3 regions of the Actinomadura sp. 9N215 genome follow, and region 1 is predicted to be linked to each of the others. Evidence: riboswitches for the same ligand, from Rfam matches in the RefSeq annotation. Region 1 holds a riboswitch; each other region holds the start of a gene.

The links. A riboswitch is a leader RNA that binds a small molecule or an ion and turns the genes downstream of it on or off. The one in region 1 is predicted to bind thiamine pyrophosphate.
Region 2: another riboswitch for thiamine pyrophosphate. It lies ahead of thiO (glycine oxidase ThiO); the one in region 1 lies ahead of thiC (phosphomethylpyrimidine synthase ThiC).
Region 3: another riboswitch for thiamine pyrophosphate. It lies ahead of ACH34T_RS08230 (purine-cytosine permease family protein); the one in region 1 lies ahead of thiC (phosphomethylpyrimidine synthase ThiC).

The regions. Positions count from the first base shown of each region.
Region 1 is NZ_JBIRBA010000005.1:262,221-269,744, reverse strand. Features, by position in the region: gene ACH34T_RS11465 (hypothetical protein) at 1-1,069, shown strand, start outside; TPP riboswitch at 1,184-1,297, shown strand; gene thiC (phosphomethylpyrimidine synthase ThiC) at 1,293-3,029, shown strand; gene ACH34T_RS11455 (TetR/AcrR family transcriptional regulator) at 3,231-3,821, shown strand; gene ACH34T_RS11450 (4'-phosphopantetheinyl transferase) at 3,847-4,485, opposite strand; gene ACH34T_RS11445 (metallophosphoesterase family protein) at 4,482-5,321, opposite strand; gene ACH34T_RS11440 (DUF1772 domain-containing protein) at 5,479-5,982, opposite strand; gene ACH34T_RS11435 (NAD(P)H-binding protein) at 6,014-6,862, opposite strand; gene ACH34T_RS11430 (cupin domain-containing protein) at 6,944-7,524, shown strand, end outside.
Region 2 is NZ_JBIRBA010000019.1:177,569-185,092, reverse strand. Features, by position in the region: gene pknB (Stk1 family PASTA domain-containing Ser/Thr kinase) at 1-1,085, opposite strand, end outside; gene ACH34T_RS28770 (DMT family transporter) at 1,122-2,090, opposite strand; gene ACH34T_RS28765 (thiazole synthase) at 2,257-3,042, opposite strand; gene thiS (sulfur carrier protein ThiS) at 3,049-3,249, opposite strand; gene thiO (glycine oxidase ThiO) at 3,246-4,373, opposite strand; TPP riboswitch at 4,363-4,477, opposite strand; gene ACH34T_RS28750 (NAD(P)/FAD-dependent oxidoreductase) at 4,570-5,811, shown strand; gene ACH34T_RS28745 (Rv2175c family DNA-binding protein) at 5,890-6,264, shown strand; gene thiE (thiamine phosphate synthase) at 6,391-7,059, shown strand; gene ACH34T_RS28735 (hypothetical protein) at 7,122-7,280, shown strand; gene ACH34T_RS28730 (serine/threonine-protein kinase) at 7,309-7,524, opposite strand, start outside.
Region 3 is NZ_JBIRBA010000003.1:578,848-586,371, forward strand. Features, by position in the region: gene ACH34T_RS08210 (heavy-metal-associated domain-containing protein) at 1-179, opposite strand, end outside; gene ACH34T_RS08215 (Fpg/Nei family DNA glycosylase) at 539-1,402, shown strand; gene ACH34T_RS08220 (SSI family serine proteinase inhibitor) at 1,513-1,974, opposite strand; gene ACH34T_RS08225 (rhodanese-like domain-containing protein) at 2,021-2,356, shown strand; TPP riboswitch at 2,609-2,718, shown strand; gene ACH34T_RS08230 (purine-cytosine permease family protein) at 2,713-4,080, shown strand; gene ACH34T_RS08235 (PAS domain-containing protein) at 4,183-6,225, shown strand; gene ACH34T_RS08240 (ATP-binding protein) at 6,648-7,193, shown strand.

The DNA.
Region 1 (7,524 bases):
CCCGGAACTGCGGATCACGCTCGGCCGGGGCGCCTACCGGTGGCCGTTGCGGGTGTGCCTGGCCGCGCTGGCGGCCGGCCTCCTCGTCCCGCTGTCCATGCGCGCCGGCGGCGGGGCGTGGGAGCCCGATGAGGCCCGCAGGGTCATCGCCCTGTACGGCGGGGGCGGCGCGCTCGTCGCCGTGGCCGCCGTTCTCTGGGCCCTCGTGATCTTCCGTAACCGGCTCGTCGTGACCATCGGGGAGAAGGGTCTCGTCCTGCGCCGCGGCAAGCGGAGGGCGGTCGTCCCGGCCGCGGCGGTGGACGCGGTCGGGATCGTGTGGCCGGTCGCCGACCCGGTCTGGACGGTCTGGTTCGACCCCGAGGCGGCGCCGGAGGTCGGCGACGTCGCGAAGGTGGAAGGCGGCGCGGCCACGCTGCTCCGGGACCGGTCGCTCCCCTCCGGCTGGCTCCCGGCCGTGCGCGCCGCGGCGACGGAGAGCCTCGGCGTCCGCTGGCGCGTCCTCGACGACGAGGGCGAGGAGGTCGCGCGGCCGCCGGCGGACGCGCTGGCCAGGGCCGACCGCGTCCTGGTGGACGGCAAGGGCCGCTACCGCGACCAGGGCGGCGGCGCCCTCGTCGCCGTCCCGTGCGGGCGGCTCGCCAGGCGCGCGGCGGGCGAGGGCCGCTTCCGCCGCGAGCCCGGCCGGGGCCGGGGCCGGGGCCGCCGGACGATCGTCCTGCGCGACCCCCACGCGGGCAGGCTGCTCGCCTTCAAGAAGACGTCCTGGCTGACCGGCGGCCGCATGCGCGTGTACGGCGCGGACGGACGGCTCATCGGCGTGATCAACGGGTCGCGCGAGCCGTCCTTCCACACGGCCGGCGGGATGCTCCTCGGCACCACCCGGCAGGACGGCGACCGGCACGTCGTCACCGGGATCGACGGGCGCGAGTCCGCGTCGCTGCGGACGGGGAGCGGCGCCGACGACGGCGGCATGTGGCTGGAGCGCTCGCGGTCCGCACCGGACCCGCTGCGCACCCTCACCCTGGCGCTGCCGATGGTGGTGCGGCTCGCGCGCCAGCCCTCCTGACCCGCCCACTGGCCCGACCCTCCGGCGCCCCGCCTGCCGACCCGGGCGGTCACCGCGGCCTTATCCCATGGACGGCGGTTGCCGCAACCGGGGTGCGCCGGGTTAGCGTCGAGTACGACAGATCGCGGGGGCCCGGCGAACCGGGCTGAGATAGCGGCTGGGACGGCCGCTGACCGCATGAACCTGACCGGGTAATGCCGGCGTAGGGAGAGATCGAGTCGTCATGACCGAACCTTTGGTTCCAGCCGCCCGCAAGACGTACCTGCGGGGCTCGCGCCCCGACATCCGCGTCCCGATGCGGGACGTGCCACTGACCAGCGGCGACAGCGTCGTCCTATACGACACGTCCGGGCCGTACACCGATCCGGCGGCGGAGACCGACGTCCGCAGGGGGCTGCCCGCGCTGCGGGAGCCGTGGATCGCCGGGCGCGGCGACACCGCGCCGTACGAGGGCCGGGCTGCCCGCCCCGAGGACGACGGCCGCAAGGCGTCGTCCCGATCACAAGCGGTCCAGGATGATTTCCTGCCGCGGCGGCCGCGCCGGGCGTCCGGCGGCGCGGTGACGCAGCGCGCGTACGCGCGGCGGGGCGAGATCACGCCGGAGATGGAGTTCGCGGCGCTGCGCGAGGGCGTGCGGCCGGAGTTCGTCCGGGACGAGCTGGCCGCGGGCCGCGCGGTGCTGCCCGCCAACGTCAACCACCCCGAGACCGAGCCGATGATCATCGGCCGGAACTTCCTGGTGAAGGTGAACGCCAACATCGGGAACTCGGCGGTGGCGTCGTCCATCGAGGACGAGGTCGAGAAGATGACGTGGGCGACCCGCTGGGGCGCCGACACGATCATGGACCTGTCGACGGGCAGGGACATCCACACCACCCGCGAGTGGATCCTGCGGAACTCGCCGGTGCCGGTCGGAACGGTCCCGCTGTACCAGGCGGTGGAGAAGGTCGGCGGCGACCCCGCCGAGCTGACCTTCGACGTGTTCCGCGACACGGTGATCGAGCAGGCCGAGCAGGGCGTGGACTACATGACCGTCCACGCCGGGGTGCTGCTGCCGTACGTGCCGCTGACGGCCCGGCGCAAGACCGGGATCGTGTCCCGCGGCGGGTCGATCATGGCGGCGTGGTGCCTGGCGCATCACGAGGAGAACTTCCTGTACACGCGCTTCAGGGAGCTGTGCGAGATCTTCGCCGCGTACGACGTCACGTGGTCGCTCGGGGACGGCCTGCGCCCCGGCTCGATCGCCGACGCCAACGACGAGGCGCAGTTCGCCGAGCTGCGCACCCAGGGCGAGCTCACCAGGATCGCCGCCGAGTTCGACAACCAGGTGATGAACGAGGGCCCGGGCCACGTCCCGATGCACAAGATCAAGGAGAACGTCGACCTGCAGCAGGAGTGGTGCGACGGCGCGCCGTTCTACACGCTCGGCCCGCTGACGACCGACATCGCGCCCGGCTACGACCACATCACCTCGGCGATCGGCGCGGCGATGATCGGCTGGCACGGCACCGCGATGCTCTGCTACGTCACGCCGAAGGAGCATCTCGGGCTGCCGGACCGCGACGACGTCAAGGCCGGCGTCATCGCCTACAAGATCGCCGCGCACGCCGCCGACCTGGCGAAGGGGCATCCGGGCGCGCAGGCGTGGGACGACGCGCTGTCGGACGCGCGGTTCGACTTCCGGTGGGAGGACCAGTTCAACCTGTCCCTCGACCCGGACACCGCCCGCGCCTTCCACGACGCGACGCTCCCGGCCGCCCCGGCGAAGACGGCGCATTTCTGCTCGATGTGCGGGCCGCACTTCTGCTCGATGAAGATCACCCGGGACGTCCGCCGGTACGCCGACGAGCACGGCCTCGCCGAGGAGGACGCCCTCGCGGCGGGCCTGCGCGAGAAGGCGGACGAGTTCAAGGCCGCGGGCGGCCGCGTCTACCTGCCGCTGTCCCCCGGCGGCGGCTGACCAGGCGGCGCGGGCGGGCCTGAGGCCCACCCGCCCCAGGGGCCGGAGGCCCGCCGCGGACGGCGCCGCGGCGGGCCTCTCCGCTTCCCGGCGAGGCCGGCGACCCGGCGACGGCGCCGCGCCGCTACTATCGAGGGACCGTTCCAACGCCGCGGATCCCCCGGATCGCCGCCGGCCCTCCGGGAAGGACCGACGACTCAGGTGACCAGCGACGACACGCCGAAGACCGCCCCGGCCAGGGCGATGCGCGCCGACGTGCGCCGCAACCGCGCCCGGCTCCTGGCCGCGGCCAGGGAGATGTTCCAGCGCGACGGGGCCGGCGCCTCCCTGGAGGCCGTCGCGCGGCTGGCGGGCGTCGGCATCGGGACGCTCTACCGGCACTTCCCGGCACGCCAGGACCTCCTGGAGGCACTGCTCGCCGACGGCTACGACGCGCTGGCGGCGACGGGACGCGAGCTCCTGGTCTGGCCCGCGCCCGGGGAGGCGCTGACGGCGTGGCTGCGCGCGTTCATCGCGCAGACCACGGCGTTCCGCGGGATGGCGGCCTCCGCCGTGGCGTCGCTGCGGGACGACCGGACCGAGCCGTCCGAGGCGTGCCGGGCGATGCGCGACGCGGGCGAGGCGCTGTTCCGGCGCGCCCAGGACGCCGGGGACGTGCCGGCGGACGCCGTGTTCGCCGACGCCCTGCGGCTCGCGGGCGCGATCGCGATCGTCACCGAGGGGGAGCCGGACGCGGCCGACCGGCTGCTGGCCGTCGCCATCGCCGGGCTGGTCCCCGGCAAGACGCGGTAGCGGTTCCAAAGAGCGGTAGGGGTTGTCAGGGTTCCACGGCGATCGCGGTGGCGATCAGGCCGTTTCCCGCCGTCCAGCGGCCGTCGAGCGAGGCGAACGGGGCGTCGCGGACGAGCAGCCGGGCCGTGAACGTCCCGGCGGGGTCGAAGGCGAGGGCGGCGTCCTCGAAGCCGAGCCACCTGCGGGTGACCGGGAACCACGCCTTGTAGACGGCCTCCTTCGCGCAGAAGAGCAGCCGGTCCCAGTGGACGCCGGGGGACGCGCGGCGTAACCCGTCCAGGTGCGGCAGCTCCTCGGCGCGGGCGATCGCGTCGAGGACGCCGTCGGGCAGCGGGGCGTGCGGCTCGGCGTCGATGCCGAGCGACGCCAGCTCGCGGGCGCGGGCGACGGCGGCGGCGCGGTAGCCGTCGCAGTGCGTCATGCTGCCGACGACGCCGTCCGGCCAGCACGGCGCGCCCCGCTCCCCGCGCGGGATCGGCGCGGGCGGGACGCCCAGCTCGGCCAGCGCGCGGCGGGCGCACCAGCGGACGGTCGTGAACTCCAGCCGCCGCTTCTCCACGGCCCGCGCCACCGCGTCCTCCTCCCCGGGCAGCAGCGCGGCCTCCGGCGGGTCGGCGTAGGCGGCGGCGGTGGCGACGCACGCCGGGAGGATGCGCTCGATCATTCCGTCTCCGGCACGGGCAGGACGCGGCGGGGGCCGCGCGGCGCGCCGCCCTTCCGTTTGCGCCATTCGCGGGGATAGCCGACCGACACCTCGATGTGCGGGACGTCGCCGGTCCAGACCGTCCGGGGGATGTGGAGGTGCCCGTACACGACCGACACCGCGCCGAACCGGTCGTGCCAGTCGGCGGTGCGCACCGTGCCGCACCACTGCGCGAACTCGGGGTACCACATGACGCGGGTGGGTTCCCGGACGAGCGGCCAGTGGTTGACCAGCACCGTCCGCGTCCCCGGTTCCAGGGCGGCCAGGCGTTCCTCGCTGTAGGCGATCCGCGCGTCACACCAGGCCTCGCGGGTGGGGTGCGGATCAGGGTGGAGGTAGATCTCGTCGGTGCACACGACGCCCGCCTCGTGCGCGACCTCCAGGGCCTCCTCCTTGGTGAACGTCCCCTCCGGCCGGAACGTGTAGTCGTACAGGAGGAACAGCGGCGCGATGGTCACGGGCCCGCCCTCGCCGTCCCACACGGGGTACGGGTCCTCGGGGGTCAGCACGCCGTGGCGCCGGCACATGTCGACGAGCGCGCGGTAGCGGGCCTCGCCGCGCAGCCGCACCGGGTCGTTCTTCACGGTCCACAATTCGTGGTTGCCGGGCGTCCAGATGACGGTGGCGAAGCGTTCGCGCAGCGTGCGGAGCGTCCACTCGACGTCGGAGACGAGCTCGGCGACGTCGCCGGCCACGATCAGCCAGTCGTCGCCGGACGCGGGCCGCAGCCGCTCGACGAACGCACGGTTCTCGGGAAACCCGACGTGCAGGTCGCTGATCGCGAAGACACCGCTCATCCAAAGATCGTAAGCCTCCAGAACGGGCTTCGCTCCTCACCGGCGGGCATTGGGACGGGTCGTTCTCTGAACTGCGAGAGCATGGGGACGCGGCCCAGGCTCCGGGCGGAGCGTGGGCCGCGTTTCCGTGGGGCGCGTTTCCGTGGGGCGGGCGGTGTCAGTCGTTCTTGCCCCAGTAGTAGACGCCGAGGCTCATCGCGAGGAGGCTCGCCCAGCTGAAGACGGCGCGGACGTGGTTCCAGGCCGTCCAGCGGCCGGTGTAGTCCGACCAGACCTTCGCGGCCTCGGCCGCGTCCTTCGGGATCGTCGCGGCGTCCAGGTCGTTGTTCAGCGGGATGTTCACCGCGAAGCTCGGGACGAGCGCGCCCACGAAGTACACGCCCGCGGCGACGAAGAACAGGATGGCCGCGGACTTCTGGTCCAGCGTCAGCAGCAGCACCCCGGCCGCGACCGCCAGCACCGGCACCAGCAGGAACATCGCGATGAACAGCGGGTTCTGGATCTTCTGGTTGATGCCCTGCATGGCGTCGATCGCCGACGACGGCTTGGCCGCGTTCAGGCCCGGCATCACGCCGGTGGAGAAGCCGAAGAACGTCCCGGCCATGCCGGCCGCCATGATGATCGAGAGGGTCACCGAGACCCCGGCGAGTGCGGATTTCATCGTCGTGCTCCATTTCTCGTAACGGTGCGGGTCAGCTGGACCAGATGCCGCTGGCCGCGGTCTGCCGGGCGTAGTCGGCGAAGTCCTTCGGGTCGCGGCCCAGCGCCCGGCGGACGCCGTCGGCGGGCTGCGAGTTGCGGCCGTCCAGGACGGTGCCGAACAGGTAGGTGAGGAACTCGACGAGGTCGTCGGGCAGTCCCTGCCGCCTGAGCTCGGCCGCGTAGTCGTCCAGGGGGACGGCGACGAACGGGACGTCGCGTCCGGCGGCGCGGCCGATCTCGGCGACGGCCTCGGCGAAGGTGAGCGCGCGGGGGCCGGACACCTCGTAGACCTCGCCGGCGTGCCCGTTCTGGGTGAGGGCCGCGACGGCGACGTCCGCGATGTCGTCGGCGTCCACGAACGGCTCGGGCACGTCGCCCGCCGGGAGGACGACCTCGCCCGCGCGGACGGGGTCGAGCAGGTAGTCCTCGCTGAAGTTCTGCGCGAACCAGTTCGCCCGGACGACCGTCCACACGAGGCCGGACGCCTGGACGATCCGCTCGCACTCCTGCGCCTCGTCCTCGCCGCGCCCTGAGAGCAGGACCACCTGCCGGACTCCGGCGTCGACCGCCGCGGCCGTGAAGGAGCGGACGGCGTCGACCGCGCCGGGCGCGGCCAGGTCCGGGTAGTAGGACAGGTAGACCTTCTCGACGTCCTGGAGGACGGCCGGCCAGGTGGACTCGTCCGTCCATTCGAAGGCCGGGGACGCCGACCGCGAGCCCATGCGGACGGGGACGTCCAGCGCCTCCAGCCGCTCGACGACGCGGCGGCCGGTCTTGCCGGTCCCGCCGAGGACGAGGGTGAGGCCGTTCTCGATGAGGTTCTGCGCGTTGTTCGTCATGCCCTTGAGTCAACAGCCGGGCGGTTCCGGCCACCATCGTTGAGAAGCTCGCCCGCATACGCCAGCGTCTACGCTGGTCCCATGGACGCGCTCACCGATCTTCTGGACGGGCCGCGGGCGCGCGGGGCGTTCATGCTCCGCGCATCCCTGAATCCGCCCTGGTCGGTCCGGATCCAGGACGAGGCCCCGATCACGCTGATGTCCATGGTGCGGGACGACGCCTGGCTGATCCCGGACGACGGCGAACCCCGGCGCGTCTCCCCCGGCGACATGGTGATCTTCCGGGGGCCCGACCACTACGCGGTCGCCGACGACCCGGCGACCGAGCCGCAGATCGTCATCCATCCCGGGCAGCACTGCACCACCCCGGACGGGACGAGCCTGTCCGAGGCGATGGACCTCGGCATCCGCGCCTGGGGCGACGCCCCCGACGGGTCGGCGGTCATGCTGATCGGCGCGTACCAGATGCGCGGCGCGGTCACGCAGCGGCTGCTGGCCGCGCTGCCGCCGATCGCGATCGTGCGCGGCGACACCTGGAAGTCGCCGCTCGTCGACGTGCTCGGCGAGGAGATCGGCAAGGACGAGCCCGGGCAGGACGTCGTCCTCGACCGGCTCCTCGACCTGCTGCTGATCGCGACGCTCCGCGCCTGGTTCTCCCGCCC
Region 2 (7,524 bases), on a different contig from region 1:
TACTGCCCCGACGTCTGGTACCAGACGGCCCAGCCGAGGATGATCGCCGCGATCACGCCGAGGGCGACGAGGACGTACCGGCCGGTCAGCGCGCCGATGGCGCGGTCGGCCTTCGTGCGCTCGGGCGCGTAGGCGGGCGGCAGGGTGGCCGCGTCGAGGACGGCGGTGCGCCCGCCGGCGGGCGGGCCCTCCGGAGCGCCGGCGGCGTTCTGCTCTTCGAGGCGGCGGTCGAAGTCGCGGGGGAGGCCGCCGAACACCTCGGCGACCTCGGCGAGGTACTGGTTCGCGTCCTGCGGGCGGCGCCGCGGGTCGTGGCTGGTCGCGTCGGTGACCAGCTCGTCGACGCGGAGCGGGACGCCGGGGACGGCGCTGGACGGCGGCGGCACCGTCTCGTTCACGTGCTTGTAGGCGACGGCGAGCGGCGTGTCGGCCTGGTGGGGGAGGCGGCCGGTGATGAGCTCGAACAGCATGACGCCGGCGGCGTACACGTCCGAGCGGACGTCGGAGTCGCCGGACATGACCTGCTCGGGCGCGAGGTAGCCGACCGTCCCGATGAGCACGCCGGTCTTGGTCATCTTGCTCGCGGTCTCGGCCCGGGCGAGGCCGAAGTCGGCGACCTTGACCTGGCCGTCCTCGGTGATCAGGACGTTCTCCGGCTTGACGTCGCGGTGCACGAGCCCGGCGCGGTGCGCGGCGCCGAGCGCGGCCAACACCGGCTGCATGATCTCCAGCGCGGCGCGGGGGCCGAGCCGGCCGAGGGAGGTGAGCGCGTCGCGGAGCGTGTGCCCGGCGACGTACTCCATCACCAGGAAGACGTGCTCGCCGTCGGTGCGCTGGTCGTAGACGGCGACGACGTTCGGGTGGGACAGGGCCGCCGCGGCCTTGGCCTCGCCGATGAAGCGGGCGACGAAGTCGTCGTCGGAGGCGAGCCCGGCGTGCATCACCTTGATCGCGACGACGCGGTCGAGCCTGATGTCGCGGGCGACGTAGACCGTGGCCATGCCGCCCCGGGCGACGCGGGACTCAATGCGGTAGCGCCCGTCGAGCACCCGCCCGACGAGGGGATCGGCAACCGTCGTGTCCATCGGTGCGAGTTTACGGGCGGAACGGCGAGGTCCTCATCAGTCGCGAGTATGAGCATCGATGAGCCCGGAGTGTGATTCCGCGGGGGCGGCGTCCTCCGGGACGGCGGGCGTCCGGCGGCGCGGCGACCTGGTGCTGCGGGACACGGCCACTCCGGTGAGGCAGAGCAGGCCGCCGGCGAGCGTGACCAGGCCGGGGACCTCGCCGAGGAACAGCCACGACATGAGCACGACGAGGGCGGGCGCGGCGTAGGTGGTGGCGCCCATCTTCCCCGCGGACGTCCGGGCGAGCGCGTATCCCCAGGTGGTGAACGCGATGGCGGTGGGGAAGACGCCCAGGTAGACCACGTTGAAGGTCGCGCCGGCGGGCGCGTCGGCGGCCTGGGAGACGAGCTGGCCGGAGAACGGCAGGCAGGCGAGCGCGCCGATCGCGCAGGTGAACGTCGTGAACTGCAGCGGCGAGGCGTGCCGCAGCGCGGGCTTCTGGCTGACGACGCCCGCCGCGTACGTGACGGCGGCCAGCAGGCAGAGCAGCACCCCGCCGACCGACGAGCTGCCCTCGCCGGACATCGAAAGACCGACGACGGCCGCGCCGCCGAACGACACGGCCATCCCGGCGAGCAGGCGGGGCGGGAGGCCCTCCTTCAGCAGCCAGCCGCCGAGGAGCGCGATCAGGATCGGCCCGATGTTGACGACGAGGGCGGCGGTGCCGGCGTCCACGAGCTGCTCGCCCCAGTTCAGAGCGACCATGTACGCGCCGAACCACAGGACGCCCGCGGTGACGATGCCCGGCCAGGCGGCCTTCGGCGGGAGCCCCTCGCGCCGGACGAGCCACAGCGCGCCGAGCACGACCGTCCCCGAGAGGAGGCGGCCGAGGGCGAGGGCGCCGGGGCTGTACTCGGCGCCCGCGCTGCGGATCGAGACGAACGCGGACGCCCAGAGCACCACCGTCACCATGGCGGCCGCCACGGCGAGCCTGTCGACGCGCGGGCCGCTGTCCTGCTGCATGTGACGCACCTTAGGTAGTGGACGCTTCCACGAACACCGAAGCGACGCCCAGGGTTGCGGCACGCCGGGCTTGGTGGACGTCCCTCAGTCTGCTGGCGCCGACATTTCAGGTCCAGCGAATATTTCTAAGGGTGGGCGTTTAGAGTTGCTACGACGTTCGATGGCGCTACGACGTCGCCAGGCCCTCGAAGGGGGAGGACGCCTGGGCGTAGCGGCGCTTCGGGATGCGTCCGGCGAGCCGGGCCAGCCGTCCGGCCTCCACCGCGTGCCGCATCGCCGCCGCCATCCGCGCCGGGTGCCGGGCGCGGGTCACGGCGGTCGCCAGCAGCACCGCGTCGCAGCCCAGCTCCATCGCCAGCGCGGCGTCGGACGCGGTGCCGAGCCCCGCGTCCAGGATGACCGGGACGCCCGCCCGCTCGACGATCAGCTCGATGTTGTGCGGGTTGCGGATCCCGAGGCCCGACCCGATCGGCGAGCCGAGCGGCATCACGGCCGCGCACCCGATCTGCTCCAGGCGGCGCGCCAGGACGGGGTCGTCGTTGGTGTACGGCAGGACGGCGAACCCGTCGTCGACGAGCTGCTCGGCGGCGTCGACGAGCTCGATCGGGTCGGGCAGCAGGGTGTGCTCGTCCGCGATCACTTCGAGCTTGACCCAGTGGGTGCCGAGCGCCTCGCGGGCCAGCTTGGCGGTGAGGACGGCCTCGCCCGCCGTGAAGCAGCCCGCCGTGTTCGGCAGCACGCGGATGCCGGATTCGGTCAGCACGTCCAGCACCGAGCCGCGGGCGGACGGGTCGACGCGCCGCATCGCGACCGTGGTCAGCTCCGTCCCGGACGCGGCCAGCGCCTCGCGCAGGACGTGCATGCTCGGCGCGCCGCCGGTCCCCATGATCAGCCGGGAGCCGAGCTCCTCGCCCGCGATGACCAGCGGCTCCGTCTCCACGGTGTCCTCCATGCCTCGTCAGCCTCCCTGGACGGCGGTCAGGACTTCCAGGCGGTCGGCGTCGCGCAGCGTCGTCGCCTCCCACGCCGAGCGCCGGACGACCTCGTCGTTCACCGCCGCCGCCACGCCGGACGCGGTCCCGGCGACGGACGCGATCACCTCGGCCACGCTCGCGCCGTCCGGCAGCTCGCGCGGCTCACCGTTGACGATCACCTTCATGAGTGCACCTCGGAGGAGAAGCGGCCTGGCGAAAACGGTTCGGCGACGTCGGGGACGGGGTCGTCCAGCAGCGTCGCTGACAGGATGTCGGCGCTGACGGGGGTGAGCAGAATGCCGTTGCGGAAGTGCCCGGTGCCGATGACGAGGCCGGGCAGCGCGGACGGCCCCATCACGGGCGCGTTGTCGGGCGAGCCGGGACGCAGGCCCGCCGACACCTCGGCGAACTCCAGCTCGGTCACGCCGGGCAGCAGCTCGCGGGCGTCGCGCAGCAGCTCCCACAGGCCGCCGGCCGTGACGCGCGTGTCGAAGCCCAGCTCCTCCTGGGTGGCGCCGACGACGATCTCGCCGTCCAGGCGCGGCACCAGGTAGACCGACGAGCCCTTCACCATCCCGCGCGTGGAGCGGCCGATGAACGGCGTCCTGGCGCGGAGCCTGATCACCTGCCCCTTGACCGGACGGACGGGTGGAACGGTCCCGGGTGGCAGGCCGTCGAGGTCGCCCGACCAGGGGCCCGCGGCCAGCAGGATCCGGTCGGCGCCGACGGTCGTCCCGTCGTCGAGCCGGACCCCGACCGCCGTGTCGCGCTCGACGACGATCCCCGCCGCCCGCCGCCGGACGAGCCGGACGCCGAGCTTCTCGCCCGCCGCGAGCAGCGCCGGAGTCAGCCGGCGCGGGTCGATCGAGCCGTCCTCGGGGGCGAGCAGGCCGCCGCGCACGCCCGGCGCGAGCATCGGCTCAAGGCGGCGGCACTCCCGGCCGGTCAGCGCCTCGACCGGGATGCCGAGGCTCTCCTGGAAGCGGCGCAGGTCGTCCAGGTACTTCAGGTCGTCGGCGTCGAACGCGACCTCGATGATCCCGTCGGTGCGGTAGCCGGTCTCCAGGCCGGTGAGCTCCTCCAGCTCGGCGACGAACGCGCCGTACCGGTCGCGGGACGCGAGGCCCAGCCGCAGCAGCGGCTCCTCGCCGTAGGTCAGCTCGCTGACCGGGGTGAGCATGCCCGCGGCGACCGCGGACGCGCCGCTCGCGGGCTCGGGATCGACCAGCGTGACGCCGGCGCCGCCCGCGGCGGCCCGCCAGGCGGTGGCCAGGCCGATGACCCCGGCGCCGATGATCACGATCTCCATGCGCGCTCCCTTCGCCGGCATGATCCGGATCAGGTCGTGGCGGTCGGCGGCCCGTTCCAGCCGCCCTCTCAGCCCGGTCGCACCGGACTCCCGCGCTTTGTGCTGTTTTGCCCGCTCTCCACCTTACGTCCCCGGGGGCGTGAGCACTGTCCGGACAAGCGTCCAGCGGGAAAGGCGGCCGTTTAGGGTGATTCTCATGGAGAGGGTCATCGTCGTGGGCGGCGGGCTGGCCGGCCTGCGCGCCGTGGAGTCGCTGCGGAGCAGGGGGTACGAGGGCGGGCTGACCCTCGTCTCGGCCGAACGGCATCCGCCCTACGACCGGCCGCCGCTGTCGAAGGCCGTCCTCGCGGGCGAGACGGACGACACCACGGTCGACGCCGACTGGGACGCGCTGGGCTGCGAACTGCTGCTCGGCGAGCGCGCCACCGGCCTCCGCCTGGACGCGCACGGTTTGGACGCGCACAGTTCGGACGCGCGCGGTGGCGTCGTCGCGTCCACGGCGGGCGACCTTCCGTTCGACGGGCTGGTCATCGCGACCGGGGCCGTCCCGATCACGCTTCCGGGGGACGGGCCCCAGCACGTCCTGCGCACCATCGAGGAGGCCCGCGACCTGCGGTCCCGGCTCACCGGAGGCGCCCGGATCGTCATCGTTGGCGCGGGCTGGATCGGCGCCGAGGTCGCGACCGCCGCCGCGAGGAGGGGCTGCGCCGTGACCGTCGTCGAGGCCGCGGACACGCCGCTCGCCGGCGCGCTCGGCCCCGAGGCCGGCGCGCTCACCGCGCCCTGGTACGCGGAGGCGGGCGTCGAGCTGCGCACCGGCGTCAAGGTCGCCGAGGTGCGGGACGGCGGTCTCGTCCTCGCCGGGGGCGGCCGGATCGACGCGGACGAGGTCGTCGTCGGCGTCGGTGTCCGTCCGGACCTGTCCTGGCTGGAGGGGTCCGGGTTGCTGCTGGAGCGGGGCGTGGTCACCGACGGGTCGTTCCGCGCGTACGCGGGGGCGGAGGAGCCCGGGTCCGCCCGCCCGGACGTCGTCGCCGTCGGCGACTGCGCCGCCTGGTGGTCGGCGCGGTACGGGCGGCGGCTCCTCGTCGAGCACTGGGACACCGCCCTCAACGCGCCCGACGTCGCCGCCGCGACGCTCCTCGGCCAGGACGCGGTGTACGACGCCGCCCCCTACTTCTGGTCCGAGCAGTTCGGACGCATGGTGCAGTACGCGGGGAGCCACGCGGCGTCCGACCGGATCGTCCAGCGCGGCGACCCGTCCGGCCGGAAGTGGACGGCCGTGTGGCTGACCGGCGACCGGCTCGACGCGGTCCTCGCCGTCGACCGGCCCCGCGATCTGGTGCAGGCGAGGCGCGCCATCGCGGCGGGCGCGCCCGTGGACGCCGAGGCGATCGCCGACCCCGACGTGCCCGTCCGCCAGGCCGTTCGCCGATAGCGAGCGCCGCCGGACGGTAACGGCTGTTCAGGGGGTTTGAGGGTTCCGAAGGCGTGGTAGCAAGGGGTCGTGACGCAGATGCACGCAACCGTTGACAGCGCACTGGACCCCCGGACCGACGCCCTCGCGGGCGAATGGCTCTCCCTCAAGGAGGCCGCCGGGCGACTCGGGATCAAGCCCAACCGGATCAAGCAGCTCATCAGCGAGCACCGCCTGCTCGCCGTGCGCCGGGAGGGCGAGCCCATGGTGCCCGCCGCGTTCATCAAGGACGGCCAGGTCATCAAGGGCCTGCCCGGCACGCTGACGCTCCTGTCGGACGCCGGGTACGACGACGTGGAGACCATCCGCTGGCTGTTCACCGCCGACGACACGCTGCCGGGAACGCCCGTGGACGCCCTCACCGAGAACCGGGGGACCGAGGTCCGCCGCCGCGCCCAGGCCCTGGCCTTCTAGGCCGTCCACCGGCTTCCGAAACGTCTGAATCTCCGAACGTCTGACACGATCGCGGGGTCGCCGCGCGACGGGACGAACCGCCGCGCGCGACCCCGCGAACCCATTCCGGAAGGACGTCGCCCAGCCGTGTCCAGGCATCTCCCCACCGATCGCGCCGTCGCGCTGCGCGCCAGGCTCGGCCGCGCCCGCCTCTACCTCTGCACCGACGCGAGAGAGCGGCAAGGGGACCTGCCGGACTTCCTGGACGCCGTGCTCGCCGGCGGCGTCGACCTCGTCCAGCTCCGCCAGAAGGGCCTGGAGGCCCGGCAGGAGATGGCCTACCTGGAGGTCTTCCGGGCGGCGTGCGAGCGGCACGGCGCGCTGCTCGCCGTCAACGACCGCGCGGACGTGGCGCACGCCGTCCGCGCCGACGTGCTGCACCTCGGGCAGGACGACCTGCCGGTGGACGCCGCCCGCGAGGTCGTCGGCGGCGACATGCTGATCGGCAGATCCACGCATTCGGACGCGCAGGCGTCGGCGGCCGCCGCCGAGCCGGGTGTCGACTACCTCTGCGCCGGCCCGGTCTGGCCGACCCCGACCAAGCCCGGACGTCCCGCGCCGGGCCCCGAGCTGCTGAAGTACGTCGCGGCGCGGCGCGTGGCGCGCCCGTGGTTCGCGATCGGCGGGATCGACCTCGGCAACCTCGGCGACGTGCTGGCCGCGGGCGCGACCCGCGTCGTGGTGGTGCGGGCGATCACCGAGGCGGACGACCCGGGCGCCGCCGCGGCCGAGTTCGCCCGCCGCCTCGCCGTTTGATCTTGCGGGGTTTGACCTGGATCACAGTGCGGCCTGGGGCCCGATCGCCCACAATGGGGATCATGAGCGTGGGACCCGACGACGACCGCCCGGTCGAGCTCGACGAGGACCTGGAGATCCTGCCGGACCAGACGTCCGACGACACCGACACCGGCTGGGGCGAGTGGCGCGGCGACGCCGACGACTCCCGGTACCTGGAGGACCGTCCGCCGCACTGGTGATCCTGAGATCGGCCGCCGCGTCGGCGGTTCAGAACGGCGGGCCCGTCCCGGACAGCATGCCCAGGACGAAGCCGGAGAGGACGACGGCCGCGAGCGCGACCATCATCCGCCACCGGTAGCGCGGGATCCGCGTCGGCCGCGGTTTCGGCATCGGTCCCTGCCCTTCGCGAAGCGCCCGGACGATCTGCGACGCGGTCGGCCGGGCGGCGGGGTTCTTGTCGAGGCAGCGGGCGGCGAGGTCGCG
Region 3 (7,524 bases), on a different contig from region 1:
GCGTCCTTGACCAGGGCGTCGTCGAGGGGCGCGTCGCTCGTCACGGTGACCCGGCCGGTCGGCAGGTCGACGTCCACCGCGGTCACGCCGGTGATCTGCGTGACCTCCTCCGTGACAGCGCTGACGCAGTGGCCGCAGGTCATCCCGGTGACGGTGTAGGTGGCGGTGGCGGTGCTCATTGGCGACTCCCTTTGACTGTACCCCTAGGGGGTATCCGACGGCCCTCATGCTGCCATAACGGCACACCCCTCGCAACCCGTACCCCCTAGGGGTTATTTCGAGATCCCGGTCACACCCCCGCCGAGCCCACCGAACACCCCTGCGCACCGCTTACCGACGGGTCGTTACACGGAAGTTATCCACACCCTGGGTGACGGCCCGTCCCTGCCACCGTCCGCCGGTTTGCGGGGATTCGCCGAGGTATCGCCCCTGAAAACGCCGCACGCGCCGCCGAATCCGGAGTTGTACACAGGCTTTTCCACAGGCTTCCACAGCCCTGTGGACACCGGCATCGACCCTCGTCGCCGATACTGAATCCATGCCTGAGCTACCTGAGGTGGAGGCGCTGGCGGGATTCCTGCGGGAGCGCGTCGTCGGACACGTCATCGCGCGCGTGGACGTTCTCGCCATCTCCGCGCTGAAGACGTACGACCCGCCGGTGCAGTCGCTCGGCGGGCTGACCGTCACGGGCGCGGCCCGGCACGGCAAGTTCCTCGACCTGGACGTCGACGGCCCGCACCTGGTGATCCATCTGGCGCGTGCCGGGTGGCTGCGGTGGCGGGACGAGATCCCGGCCAGGCCCGTCCGGCCGGGGGGCAAGAACCCGCTGGCGCTGCGCGTCCATCTGGACGACGGCTCAGGCTTCGACCTGACCGAGGCCGGGACGAAGAAGGGCCTCGCGGTCTATGTCGTCCGCGACCCGGCGGACGTCCCCGGCGTGGCATCGCTCGGCCCCGACCCGCTGGACGGCGCGTTCACCCCGGCCGCGCTCGCCGCGATCCTGGACGGCAAGCGCACCCAGATCAAGGGGCTGCTGCGCGACCAGAAGGTGATCGCGGGAATCGGGAACGCCTACTCCGACGAGGTGCTGCACGTCGCGAAGATGTCCCCCTTCAAGATCGCCGCCTCGCTGACCGAGGACGACGTCGCGACCCTGCACGACGCCATCGTCACCACCCTGCGCGACGCCGTGGAACGCTCTCGCGGGCTGGAGGCCCAGGACCTCAAGGGCGAGAAGAAGACCGGCCTGCGCGTCCATGGCAAGACCGGCCAGAAATGCCCCGTCTGCGGCGACACGGTCCGCGAGGTGTCCTTCGCGGACTCGTCCCTCCAGTACTGCCCGACCTGCCAGACGGGCGGCAAGCCCCTGGCCGACCGCCGCATGTCCCGCCTCCTGAAATAACCCGCCCGCCTCCTGAAACAACCCACAGGCCCCGTCCGGTCGACCGGGCGGGGCCTGTGGGTTGTCGTTTGTCGTGACTTCTGGACGGAGCCGGAACGGGGATGGCTCGTTCAGCGGACCTTCGGGACGTTGCCGAAGAGCGGGCCGACCTGCGTCCAGCGGTGGAGCTGGCAGCCGTCGTCACGGGAGAACTTGGCGTCGATCTCCTTGCCCTTCCAGGTGCCCTTGACCGTGGCGAGCTCGGGGCCGCCGTAGATCATGGTGCACTGCTGTTCCTTGGGGACGGGTTTGAAGGGGTCCTTGACGTTGGTGAGGGCCGCGCAGGCGTCGGCGGCCTTCGGATGGTCGCCGCCCGGCGGGGCGCAGTTCAGCGTCCAGGTCTTGGCGGGGGCCTCCTTGGAGGCCTTGACATTGACGGTGAGGGTGTCCGCCGGCGTGCCGGAGGGCTGCACGGACGTCGTGCCCGAAGGCTTGTCGGCGGGGGTCCCCTTGGCTTGTTCGTCGCCGCAGGCGGTCATGGACAGGGCCAGGGCCAGTCCGGGCGACGCGAAAAGGAGCGTCCGATACCGCATGGGTGATTCGACGCAGGGGGGCTTCGCGCGGTTCCATGGGGGTGTGATGAATTTCGGGGACGACGTGCCGGCGGTGGGAGCCGCCGACGTCCCGCAGGACGGCTACCTGCTGGACGTCCGGGAACAGGACGAGTGGGACGCGGGCCACGCGCCCGCGGCGGTCCACATCCCCATGGGCCAGCTGGGTGATCGTGCCGGCGAGATCCCCCGGGACCAGGAGGTCTTCGTGATCTGCCGGTCCGGGGCGCGGTCCGCGCAGGTGACGGTGGCGCTCAACCAGGCGGGCTGGCTGGCCAGGAACGTCGACGGCGGGATGAAGGGCTGGGTCGAGGCGGGCCGTCCGATGGAGGGCGGCGGCGACGGCGCCCCGTACGTGGCCTGACGGCCGCCTGCACACCGTCCGATGGACGCCCGTACGTGGCCTGAGGTGGCCGGGCCATAAGTGGCCGGACGGGCCCGGCTCGTTGTGATCAGTTCCGATTGAGGTGATCTACGCCCTTTTGGGGTGGGTCGGGCGGTTGTACGATCGGCGCGACCGATAACCGCGGGAGCTCGGGCCGCACCGGCCGGATTCCAGACCGATCTGACGCCAGCCGAACTGGCGCAGGCAGGGCCTGGGCGCAGGCAGAACCAGCGCAAGCCGGACGGATGCAAGCCGGGCTGAGAGGGCGGCCTTCGAGGCGTCGCCGACCGCAGGAACCTGTCCGGGTAATGCCGGCGTAGGGAGTGTGTGTCCCCGTGACGTCTGAGGTTGATGCGCGCGCCGGTGGGGCGCGTCCGAACGACGAGGCTCCGTTCACGCTCGACGAGCCCGCGCCCAGGGTCCTCGGATTCTGGGATCAGAGCGCGTTCTGGGCGAACCTCGGGGTCAGCCTGCTGGCCTTCTCGGGGGCCTATACCGTCCTGGCGCCGGACGCCGAAGGGCTCCCCACCCTGTCGATCATGGCGGGCATCGTGGCGATGGCCGTTGGAACGGTCCTGGGCGGGTTGATGCTGGGCCTCGCCGCGGTCCCCGGGGCGCGCACCGGGCAGCCCGCGATGGTGCTGCTGCGCGGGCTGTTCGGCGCGCGGCTGTCGTACGCGCCGACCGTGCTGAACGTCGCGCAGCTCGTCGGCTGGGGCACGTTCGAGCTGATCGTCATCGCGGACGCGGCGCGCGAGCTGTGGGACGGCGTGCCGCGCTGGGGCTACGTGGTCGCCGCCGGGGCCGTCACGACGGTGCTGACGATCTGGCCGCTCGGCTCGGTGCGGCTGCTGCGGCGGTACGTCACCGTCGCCGTGGCGATCGCACTGGTGTACTTCTACGTCCAGCTCCTGCGCGAGCCGTTGCCCGACCTCACGGACGGATCGTGGGGCGGGTTCTGGATCGGGGCGGACGCGGCCCTGGCGGTGTCGATCTCCTGGGTCCCGGTCGCCGCCGACTACACCCGGCATTCCCGGACGGAGCGGGCGGCCTTCGGCGCGGCGGCCGCCGGGTACTCGGTCACGCAGATCGTCGCGTACGTCCTCGGGCTGCTGGCGCTGGCGCTCGTCGCGGGCGACACGGCCAAGGTCTTCGACCCGTTCCTGAACGTCACGCTCGGCGTGGTGTTCTTCGCGGTGTTCGTGCTGCGCGAGGCGGACCAGTCGTTCGCCGACACCTACTCCACGGCCGTGTCGATCCAGAACCTCGTCCCGCGCGCCGACCGCCGGGTGCTGAGCGTGGCGCTCGGCGTCGTCATCACGGTGCTCGCGCTGGCGCTGGACATCGGCGACTACGCGGGGTTCCTGTCGCTGATCGGATCGGTGTTCGTGCCGATGCTCGGCGTCCTCGCCGCCGACTTCTTCCTGGGCCGCCGGTTCCTGGGCCGCCGCCGCGGGCGCGACGGCGGCTGGGACGTGTCGCGGACGGCGCCGTCCCGCTGGGGCATGATCGCCGCCTGGGCGATCGGGTTCGTCGTGTACCAGCTCATCAACCCCGGCACCGTCGGCCGGTGGGCGGGCTTCTGGCGGGACGTCCAGGACGCGCTGCACTTCGCGCCGCAGAGCTGGATGAGCGCCTCGCTGCTGTCGTTCCTGGTCGCCGGGGCGGCCGCGCTCCTCATCGGCCGGATTACCAGACGGTAGCCTTACCGGAAAGTAAGGTTTCCGTTTGCTCGGCGTCGCAGTGGAAACTTTCGGCGTAAGTTACCCGGCGCCACGCCGGAGACCGGTGGCACGATGACAGGCGTGCATCACCACGTCCATGACCCGATCGCGCGCGCCGTCATCGAGAGCGCCGCCGACGCGATCGTGGCCGTGGACCAGCGGCACCGGGTCACCGTGTGGAACCCGGCCGCCGAGCGGATGTTCGGCTGGACCGCCGAGGAGATGGTCGGACGGGTGCCGCCGATCGTCCCCGACGAGCTGAAGGCCGAGCACAACGCCGTCCAGGAACGGCTCCTCACCCGGCGTACCGGCGCCGCCGACGACCCCGCCGAGGCCGAGGGCGGGCAGATCTCGATCGCGACGCGCCGGTTCCACCGGGACGGCCGCCTCATCGACGTCCGGATCGACACGAGCCTGCTGAAGGACCCGTCCGGCACGCCGCTCGGCTGGGTCGGCGTGTACCACCCGGTCGACGAGGACGAGATCGTCCAGCACCACATGACGGAGCGGGCCCGGCTCGTCCGCCGGCTGAACGACATCGTCGCCGACCTGAACGCCGAGCTGGACCTCGCCGTCGTCCTCGACCGGATCACCACCGCGCTGATCGAGCTGACCGGCGCGGACGCTGGCGGCTTCGTGCGGATCGAGGGCGACCGGCTGCGGCTGGTCAGCATGTCCGGGCTGCCGGAGCACATGCGCGGCACGTCCGCCGACCTCAAGACGAGCCTGGTCGGGGAGCTGCTGCGGTCGGGCAAGACCGTCAAGCTGACGACCGGCGAGCAGCGCCTCGGCGACCTGATCTGGTCCGAGCTGTCCGGGCTGCACACGATCGCGCTCGGGCTGTCGTACCTGCAGAACCGGCCCTACGGCGCGCTGTACGCGCTGTTCTCCGGGAGCAAGGCCGGGCACACCGAGCTCGAACTGCTGGAGCTCCTCGCCGGGCACGCGGGCGTCGCGGTCGGCAACGCCGTCGCGTACGCGGAGGTCGTCCGGCAGCGGGCGCACGAGCGCGCCGTGATCGACTCCAGCGCGGACGGGATCGCCGTGCTCGACCACCACCTCGTCGTCCGGCAGTGGAACCCCGCCGCGCACACCCTCACCGGCATCCCGCCGGAGGACGCGATCGGACGGCCGCTGCCGTTCGACATGCCCGCGCTCGGCGAGATGCTGACGTTCCGGCTGGAGTCCGGGACGTGGCTGAACGTGCTCGCCGCCGAGATCGAGGAGACCGGCGAGCTGGTCGTCGACTTCCGCGACGTGTCGGAGGCGAAGGCCCTCGAAGAAGCCAAGGACCTGTTCCTCGCCACCACAAGCCACGAGCTGCGCACCCCGATCACGGTCGTGCAGGGGTTCGCGTCCACGCTGGTCAACCGGTGGGACGAGCTGTCCGACGACGACCGCCGCGCCGCCGTCGCCACCATCGCCGAGCGCGCCCAGTCGCTCGGCCGGCTCGTCGAGCACCTGCTGCTCGGCTCCCGCGCGGGCGCCGACGAGCTGACCGTGACGATCGAGTCGTTCGACCTGGCGCGGGTGCTGGAGGGCGTGGTCGGCGGATTCAGGTCGCTGTCACCGCTGCACCGGGTCGAGCTGGAGATCGCGCCGGGGCTGCCGCCCTGCAGCGGGGACGCGATGGCGACCGACATCGTCCTCGGGCAGCTCCTGGAGAACGCGTTCAAGTACTCGCCGGACGGCGGGACGGTCAGCGTCCGGGCCGTCCGCGAGGGCGCCGACATCGTGGTGACCGTGACGGACGAGGGCGTCGGCATCCCGCCCGGCGACCATGAGCGGATCTTCGAGCGGTTCGTCCAGGGCGACGCGGGGGACCGGCGGCGGTTCGGCGGCATCGGGCTCGGCCTGTACATCGTCAAACGGCTCACGGAGGCGCAGGGCGGAACGATCTCCGCGCACCCGGCCCGGCCGGTTCACCCGGCTCATCCGGCCCAGAACGGCAAAAGTGAGGGATCTCACATAGGGGCGCCTCTCGGGGACGCGGCCCTTCAGGCGGACGGGTCGGTGCGCCACCCGAACGTCCTTCTGGACGAGACGGAAGGGCGCGGACCCGCAGGTGGCGCGCACGCGGGCGACGGCACGTGCATGCGGCTCGTCCTCCGGGCGGCGCCCTGACGCGCGGTCGCGGCTCGTAGTCAACCCCTCGCGTCAGCGTCAGGACGAGGCGCCGTTTCGCTACTCACCGTAACGGAACAGGGGTCTGCCTGCCGTGGTGAGACCCCCGTGACCAGCGGATTCATGTTGCCGCAACGTGTCTTGCGTGCGGCTCTCTGCGGGAAAGTACGGTCCCGGCGGGGTGTGATGGACGAAACGCGCGCCCGAGGAGTAAATCCGCCGTTGGCTGGATAGATCCTTGGATGGTTGCCGTTCGTGACGGGATTCCGATCCGGGGGTGATCACCGTGACCGGATGGCCGGTGACTCGTTGTGCAGGTGGCGAATGAACCGTTCGGGTTTCCGGTCCTGGCCATCAGGGCATTTCGGTCGTACTGGAAGAGCGGTGACGGGACTCATCCGAGCACACGGAACCACGGGGAGGTGAGGGCGTCGAGCGTCGTACTGCTCCCACACGCACCGTCCAGCGTCGCGGTCGCTCGCAAGCGCCTCAGCTCGGAGCTGGTCGACTCGGGCGTCTACGAGACCATCGTCGACGACGCCAGCGTCATCGTCAGCGAGCTTCTCAGCAACGCCCTCCGCCACGCGCGGCCCCTGCCGTCCGGCCAGGTCAGGGTCTGCTGGCTGCGCCGCGGCGACCTCCTTGAACTGGAGGTCAGCGACGGCGGCGCACAGACCGAGCCGCGCCGCGGCCCCGGCACCCTGTCCTCGCTCGGCGGGCGCGGACTCGGCATCGTCGAGGCCCTCTCCGAAGGCTGGGGCGTCCGCCACGAGGACGGCGCCACCACGGTCTGGGCCGTCCTGCGGGCCCCCAGGTCACCGACCGGTAAGAACGGAAGGGTCGCTCCCGCCACCCACGCCGTCGTCCCCGATCTGGCCGATTTCCCGGACCTCACCGACGAACCGGGCGACGACCTGCGCGACGGAACCAGAAACCGAACCGCGCCGAGCAGGGCATACCCGGCCTAACCGGGACTCCACCTAGAGAATCACCCGCCGACCTTGTAGTGTCCTCTACCAAGCTCGGGCGTTGTCGTGCCCCCGTCGACACCGCCCGAGCTGTTTTTATTGCCTTTTTCTCCTCCTTCGGGCGCTGGGCGCCCTCCATCGTCGAAAAACGCGGCGCGATCGCTGCTGTGCTTTCGGCGTTGCGCTCCTCCTTCGGGCCTGGGCGGCCCTCCATCGTCGCGCAGCGCGCGCGATCGCTGCATCGCTTCGTCTCGCCTGGCGGCTCGCTGCGCGATCAGGTTTCTCGCAGGCTCGAAACCTGCCTTCGGTCGCGATCGCAGGCGTTGAGGTT